DNA from 2 places in the Bacillus sp. LH1 genome. Region 1 is predicted to be linked to the other one. Evidence: a T-box and tRNA genes for the amino acid it is inferred to sense, from the RefSeq annotation. Region 1 holds a T-box; the other holds one or more tRNA genes.
The links. A T-box is a leader RNA that pairs with one kind of tRNA and senses whether it is charged. The one in region 1 lies ahead of ACX9TM_RS16935 (tryptophan--tRNA ligase), so its partner is inferred to be a tRNA-Trp.
Positions count from the first base shown of each region.

Region 2: it has a tRNA-Trp gene. The T-box ahead of ACX9TM_RS16935 (tryptophan--tRNA ligase) is inferred to sense a tRNA for this amino acid. The anticodon was not compared.

Region 1 covers NZ_CM175007.1:3,266,854-3,270,504, reverse strand. The annotation lists gene ACX9TM_RS16940 (hypothetical protein) at 1-1,060, shown strand, start outside; T-box leader at 1,404-1,611, shown strand; gene ACX9TM_RS16935 (tryptophan--tRNA ligase) at 1,656-2,654, shown strand; gene ACX9TM_RS16930 (NUDIX hydrolase) at 2,663-3,109, opposite strand; gene ACX9TM_RS16925 (DUF2785 domain-containing protein) at 3,127-3,651, opposite strand, start outside.
Region 2 covers NZ_CM175007.1:539,086-542,736, forward strand. The annotation lists rRNA gene ACX9TM_RS02765 (23S ribosomal RNA) at 1-138, shown strand, start outside; rRNA gene rrf (5S ribosomal RNA) at 239-354, shown strand; tRNA gene ACX9TM_RS02775 (tRNA-Asn) at 363-437, shown strand; tRNA gene ACX9TM_RS02780 (tRNA-Ser) at 440-531, shown strand; tRNA gene ACX9TM_RS02785 (tRNA-Glu) at 549-623, shown strand; tRNA gene ACX9TM_RS02790 (tRNA-Val) at 628-703, shown strand; tRNA gene ACX9TM_RS02795 (tRNA-Met) at 730-806, shown strand; tRNA gene ACX9TM_RS02800 (tRNA-Asp) at 810-885, shown strand; tRNA gene ACX9TM_RS02805 (tRNA-Phe) at 895-970, shown strand; tRNA gene ACX9TM_RS02810 (tRNA-Thr) at 989-1,064, shown strand; tRNA gene ACX9TM_RS02815 (tRNA-Tyr) at 1,075-1,158, shown strand; tRNA gene ACX9TM_RS02820 (tRNA-Trp) at 1,166-1,239, shown strand; tRNA gene ACX9TM_RS02825 (tRNA-His) at 1,259-1,334, shown strand; tRNA gene ACX9TM_RS02830 (tRNA-Gln) at 1,398-1,472, shown strand; tRNA gene ACX9TM_RS02835 (tRNA-Gly) at 1,478-1,552, shown strand; tRNA gene ACX9TM_RS02840 (tRNA-Cys) at 1,567-1,637, shown strand; tRNA gene ACX9TM_RS02845 (tRNA-Leu) at 1,648-1,729, shown strand; gene ACX9TM_RS02850 (DUF3884 family protein) at 1,940-2,260, opposite strand; gene ACX9TM_RS02855 (YebC/PmpR family DNA-binding transcriptional regulator) at 2,612-3,331, shown strand; gene ACX9TM_RS02860 (NUDIX hydrolase) at 3,478-3,651, shown strand, end outside.

The sequences.
Region 1 (3,651 bases):
TCCAATTAGTAAAAATGTGAAGGTGCGAGACAGTGTGTTTATTGATAATTGCTATTGGGAAGGATTGGATACTCACAGTGGAGAGAACATGGAATTTACTAATAATATTTTTGTAGGTATTGCTCGTCCAATTGTAATAGGTGGACTCGAATATAGAGGGAAATATTACTATCCACCAAAGAAAATTACAGTGGAAAAGAATTATATAAATGCTGCTGAGCATATTGATAAATGGAAGCCGAAGAATAACAAAAAATCAGAAGTAGGTATTGCGGTTTGGGGTACTAACCAGACCTTCCCTATTGAGAAAAATGGCAAACTATTAAATCCATTAGATGAAGGGTATAAAGAAAATATTGGTTATATTAAAGAAACAAAGATTATGAATAATGTTATTGAACAAGTAGAACCAGGAGATGATTCCTCGAGGTTTGGTGGTGTTGCTCTAAAATTAACTGAAGGAATTCTAGTAGAGAACAATCAGATTGGTTGGGTTAAAAGTGATTCTGTGAAGCGTGGTGGTATCATTTTAAATAATTCTAATAAAGAGTTTGAGATTCGAGGGAATCAGGTGGGGTGGATTCAAAAATCTAGTCTGATTACAGATGATACGAAGCAAAAAGGACATGCACCCGTCGAGATAATTGAAACAGGAAATAATGGGACTGTTACGGATAATTGTTGGAATGAAAATAATAAAGTTGGTATCAATGATGAAAAATATGGAGATTATACAAATAATAAATTAAGAGGTATAGAATCAAATAAATGGAGAACAGGAAAACCATATGATGAGAATGGGTATAATTATGGATTAAGTAAATTGAAATGGGATACTAAAGAAGGCGTAGTAACTGGAAAGGCAGGAAAAGATGTTGGAAGTGTAGTGCTGAAATATGGGGATACTAAGTTAGTAGAAACAAACGTCTCTAATCAGCAATTCACGTTGACAACAGATGAATTAAAACATGGTGATAAAAAGTTTCAAATTGTAGCGAGAAACTCCCATATAAATCCGAAATATCGATATGAAGTGCATAGTGAAGAATTAATAAAGTAGGATAAAATGAAGTGAGTCTCTATGGTGAAATGATATGAATGTAAATATAATATAGACAGCCCTGATTGAACTATATATTATACTGTATATAAATTTACGGTGTTTAGTAATTTTTTTATTATTTGAAGAAATGAAGGTATTTTGTATATGTAGAACAGGATATCTCGAGTGTGGATAAATTTGCAAAATGTAATTCATACTGTAATAAGTGATTCAGAAAAGGAAACAGTAATAATATTAAAATTACATACTATTAGACAGTTCAAGTGAAAATTTTCTACTGTATAAATCAGAAAATTTATGTTCAAGTCAATGAGAAATGTGATAAACTGTAAAAAATAACGAAAAAGCAATGAAAGAGAAGAGTACATATTCGAAACTTTTCAGAGAGCTGATATGTGGTGGAAATCAGTAAGGGATGAATATGGAATGGGCTCTGGAGCTTCTAACTGAAATGAGTAGGTAAAGACGGTTACTTCACGTTATTGAAGTATGAAGTGAGCTAATGATAGCTAATTAAGGTGGTACCGCGGGAGTCTCTCGTCCTTTTTTTAGGATGAGGGGCTCTTTTTATTTTGAGAAAGGAGGAGTTAGTGTGAGTGAAAAAATAATGTTAACAGGAATTAAGCCGACAGGTTATCCGCATTTAGGGAATTATATTGGTGCGATTAAACCTGCATTACAAATGTCAAAGAATAATGAAGGAAGAGCATTGTACTTTATAGCTGATTATCATGCATTAAATGCTGTGCATGATTCAGAAAAGTTCAGCAGTTATACGAAAGAGGTAGCAGCTACTTGGTTATCGCTTGGACTTGGGGAAGATGTTGTTTTTTATCGGCAAACAGAAGTACCGGAAATTCTAGAATTAGCTTGGATTTTAGCTTGCCTAACTCCGAAAGGTCTTATGAACCGTGCTCATGCGTATAAAGCGAAGGTGGAGCAAAATAAAGAAGCAGGGTTAGAGGTCGATGCGGGAGTGAATATGGGGTTATACACGTACCCGATTTTAATGGCAGCTGACATATTATTATTTCAAGCTACTCATGTACCAGTTGGAAAAGACCAAATTCAGCATATTGAAATTGCGCGTGATATTGCGACGTATTTTAATCATACATTTGGCACGACATTTACACTACCGGAGTATGTAGTGCAAGAAGAAGGAGCTATTTTACCTGGTCTTGATGGAAGGAAGATGAGTAAAAGTTACGGAAATGTAATCCCATTATTTGCAGAGCAAGAAAAACTTCGAAAGTTAATATTTAAAATCAAAACAGACTCTTCACTTCCAAATGAACCGAAAGAATTAGAAACATTATTTATGATATATAAAGAGTTTGCGACAGAAGACGAAGTACAGTCATTACGTGAAAAATATGAGACTGGAATCGGATGGGGCGATGTGAAAAAAGAGTTGTTTCGCGTTGTAGATCGTGAGTTAGCTGGACCTCGTGAAAAGTACGCAATGTATATGAATGAGCCGAATTTATTATATGAAGCATTAGAAAACGGTGCTGAGAAGGCACGCGCTATTGCGAAGGTAAATTTAGCGGAAATTAAAAAACGGATTGGATTTGAGAGGGAACGTTAAGCGTTCCCTTATTTTTTTAGATAATCTGTAATAATCTTCTCGATAACAGGAGGAAGATTATTAGGTAATTCATCAAGTGAAAAGAAGCGTAGTTCTTTTGATTCACTTTGATCGCATACAAGCTCCCCATAAAATTCTCGGCAAATATAAACAACGAGTACACCGTGTACTTGATCGCCATTTGGATAGATTTGAAAGAAATCTGGTCCTGAGTATGTACGGAATAGTTCTGGATTTTTAATAATAAGTCCAGTTTCTTCAAACACTTCTCGTTTTAAAGCATCTTCTAATGTTTCGTTATATTCTAAGGCACCGCCAATAATGCCCCAGCGGTTAAAATCTGTACGGAGCTGCAGCAATGCTTCATCTTTTTCATTTAATATAATGGCGTGTGATCCTATTAGAATAAGTGGATGATTTCCTACTAGATTTCTCATATCTTCAATATAACCCATGTCATTGCTCCTTGTATTTAATAATAGTTAGGAAGTTCTTTTAACATTCTTTCTGTTTTACGTGCTGTAAAGGCTAAGTTATGGTCATCTTTCGTTCTGAAAAATAATGTGCGTAAAAAGGTTTTAATATTGGCACATAAAATACAATACTCATTAAGCGAAAGGCGTTTTCTAATTTGAGGAAGCCTTTTTATTTTTTTATGAATAATAGAAATTAAATCGTTCTGAGGAAAATCATGATACAGCATTGCTAGTAATGGAGTAACAATGCGTTCATCTTCGTTATTATGAAAAAGGTCAGATGGAATAAAGATTTTATTTAATAAACAATGAATTAATTCTTCGTACCATTCAAAAGTTGTATACGTATTATGAACAATTTCAGTAAAGGCATCAGATACATGAGCAAGACAATGAGCCCATCCTTTATTTTCAATATAGCCCCGAAAATCCGTTTCTAAGTTTGTGTATGTAATGAGTTTATTTTTTATTTCTTCGATATCCTCCTCTGTACAAAAGTAGTGCGAATTAGCGAATTGGAG
Region 2 (3,651 bases), 2.6 Mb from region 1:
TGAAGCCCCCCTCAAGATGAGATTTCCCATAGCGTAAGCTAGTAAGATCCCTGAAAGATGATCAGGTTGATAGGTTCGAGGTGGAAGCATGGTGACATGTGGAGCTGACGAATACTAATAGATCGAGGACTTAACCATATAATATGTAGCAATGTTATCTAGTTTTGAGAGAACATAAAAAACTTGTTGACTTTTAAAGTAAATAAGTTATAATAATGATTGTCTCAAAAGAATAATGTCTGGTAATGATGGCAGAGAGGTCACACCCGTTCCCATACCGAACACGGAAGTTAAGCTCTCTAGCGCCGATGGTAGTTGGGACCTTGTCCCTGTGAGAGTAGGACGTTGCCAGGCAATATTATTCCGCAGTAGCTCAGCGGTAGAGCTATCGGCTGTTAACCGATCGGTCGTAGGTTCGATTCCTACCTGCGGAGCCATTGGAGAGCTGTCCGAGTTGGCCGAAGGAGCACGATTGGAAATCGTGTATACGTCACAAGCGTATCAAGGGTTCGAATCCCTTGCTCTCCGCCATAGGATTTATAATATTTGGCCCGTTGGTCAAGTGGTTAAGACACCGCCCTTTCACGGCGGTAACACGGGTTCGAATCCCGTACGGGTCACCACTTTGGAGGATTAGCTCAGCTGGGAGAGCACCTGCCTTACAAGCAGGGGGTCGGCGGTTCGATCCCGTCATCCTCCACCATATAAATTTTATATGAATAGTATTATCGCGGGGTGGAGCAGCACGGTAGCTCGTCGGGCTCATAACCCGAAGGTCGCAGGTTCAAATCCTGTCCCCGCAACCAAATGGTCCCGTGGTGTAGTGGTTAACATGCCTGCCTGTCACGCAGGAGATCGCCGGTTCGACCCCGGTCGGGACCGCCATTTTAATAAGGCTCGGTAGCTCAGTCGGTAGAGCAGAGGACTGAAAATCCTCGTGTCGGCGGTTCGATTCCGTCCCGAGCCACCATTTATTTTAATAAAATACGCCGGCTTAGCTCAATTGGTAGAGCAACTGACTTGTAATCAGTAGGTTGGGGGTTCAAGTCCTCTAGCCGGCACCATGTAAGTTTCGGAGGGGTAGCGAAGTGGCTAAACGCGGCGGACTGTAAATCCGCTCCTTCGGGTTCGGCAGTTCGAATCTGCCCCCCTCCACCATTTACATAGGGGCATAGTTTAAAGGTAGAACTGAGGTCTCCAAAACCTCCAGTGTGGGTTCGATTCCTACTGCCCCTGCCAAATATATTTACACAACATGGCGGTTGTGGCGAAGTGGTTAACGCACCGGATTGTGGCTCCGGCATTCGTGGGTTCGATTCCCATCAGTCGCCCCATTTTTATTTTAAAAATTACAAATAATCTAATGGATACTTACATATAATTAAGTAAGAATTCGATGGGCTATAGCCAAGCGGTAAGGCAACGGACTTTGACTCCGTCATGCGCTGGTTCGAATCCAGCTAGCCCAGCCATTTTTGCGGAAGTAGTTCAGTGGTAGAATACAACCTTGCCAAGGTTGGGGTCGCGGGTTCGAATCCCGTCTTCCGCTCCAATAAAATTTAATATGGCGGCATAGCCAAGTGGTAAGGCAGAGGTCTGCAAAACCTTTATCACCGGTTCAAATCCGGTTGCCGCCTTTTCTTTTGTGCCGATGTGGCGGAATTGGCAGACGCGCACGACTCAAAATCGTGTTCCTTCGGGAGTGTCGGTTCGACCCCGACCATCGGTATCATGAACGGCGTAATAAAAGACTCTACACCAAATGTGTAGAGTCTTTTTATGTTTTCATCATACTATAAAATAAGCAAAAATGGTGTGTTGGTGAAATGGTTATAAATGATTAAGGTAAACTTATTCATTTAGTACATGCGATACATTTGGGGAAAGCTACAAAACAATAAAGGGATAAATTTTTATCCCTTTATATAATTTCATTATTTTATAAAGAATTTCTCCAACCTGGTGACATGAAGTTAAATCCGACGCCACCAGTAGATATTAGTACATGATCAGCTGTTAATTTCGTAATTTCTAAGAACTTCTTTTCAAACTCTTCTCTGTTGTATTTGTACATAGTTGAGTGGCATGACCACATGTGCGTTGAAGTACTCAACCAGTCTCCTAATTCCTTTAATTCAGGAAACGACTCAAATCGAATTGGTTCATCTAATTTCATGAATCTCACTTGATAGATAGTTGGGTTTAACTTCTCTCCTATTCCTTTAAAAGCATGTGATTTTTTGTCTTTGGAATGTGTCATAATTCACCCTCCATCTTTTCTTCAAATTTTTTCCTATTTTTATTATACAACAATAGAAAACAATTATGGGAATAATATGGAAATCTTTATTGGCAATATAAAAAGACTGTAACAGAAATGTTAGAGTCTTTTTGTTAAATTATACTATGTGCTTCTAAAATTCGTAATAAACGTAGGAATTCATGTATAATATAACTTGTCGAAAGAACAAAATGATAGTGATTTATATTATGTCTGTAATATGAATCAAAAATGAACTTTTTATATTTCTTTTAAAAATGTGTTGAACACACATTATATTTCATATTAATATTTTTATGTAGATTTAAAACGGGAAAGAGAGTGGAAAGTATGGGCCGTAAATGGAACAATATTAAAGACAAAAAAGCATCAAAAGATGCAAATACAAGCCGTATATACGCGAAATTTGGGCGTGAAATTTATGTGGCAGCAAAACAAGGCGAGCCAGATCCAGAATCAAACCAAGCACTAAGAGTTGTATTAGAGCGTGCGAAAACATACAATGTTCCAAGAACAATTATTGATCGTGCAGTTGAAAAAGCAAAAGGCGGTTCAGAAGAAAATTATGACGAGCTTCGTTATGAAGGATTCGGACCAAATGGAGCTATGGTTATTGTAGATACACTTACAAATAACGTAAACCGTACTGCAGCAGATGTACGAGCTGCATTTAGCAAAAACAGTGGTAATATGGGTGTGAACGGTTCTGTAGCTTACATGTTTGATGCGACAGCTGTTATCGGCCTTGAAGGTAAAACATCAGATGAAGTTCTTGAAATTTTAATGGAAGCAGATGTAGATGCACGTGACATTCTAGAAGAAGAAGATTCTGTTATCGTGTATGCTGAACCAGATCAATTTCATGCAGTACAATCTGCACTTAAAGGTGCTGGCGTTGAGGAGTTTACAGTTGCAGAATTAACAATGCTTGCACAAAGTGATGTAACACTTCCTGAAGATGCTCAAGAACAATTTGAGAAAATGGTTGATGCATTAGAAGATTTAGAAGATGTTCAACAAGTTTATCACAACGTAGACTTAGGAGAGTAATACGATAGATGACCCTTTTCGCTTAGCGGATAGGGTCTTTTTTATGAAGTTAATTAAGGTGATGAAGTATTAAAGGTATTTTGTTGTAGGTAGGGAATATGATTATAGGGATATATAAAATATTCATTATCTCTAGGAGGCTTAATATGGAACATAAGACACCAAAGCATATCGTTGCTGTAGCAGGTTATTTAACAAATGAAAAAAATGAAGTGTTATTAACAAAAGTGCACTGGCGAGCTGATACGTGGGAGTTGCCAGGAGGACAGGTAGAAGAAGGCGAAGCGCTCGATCAAGCTGTCTGTAGGGAAATAAAAGAG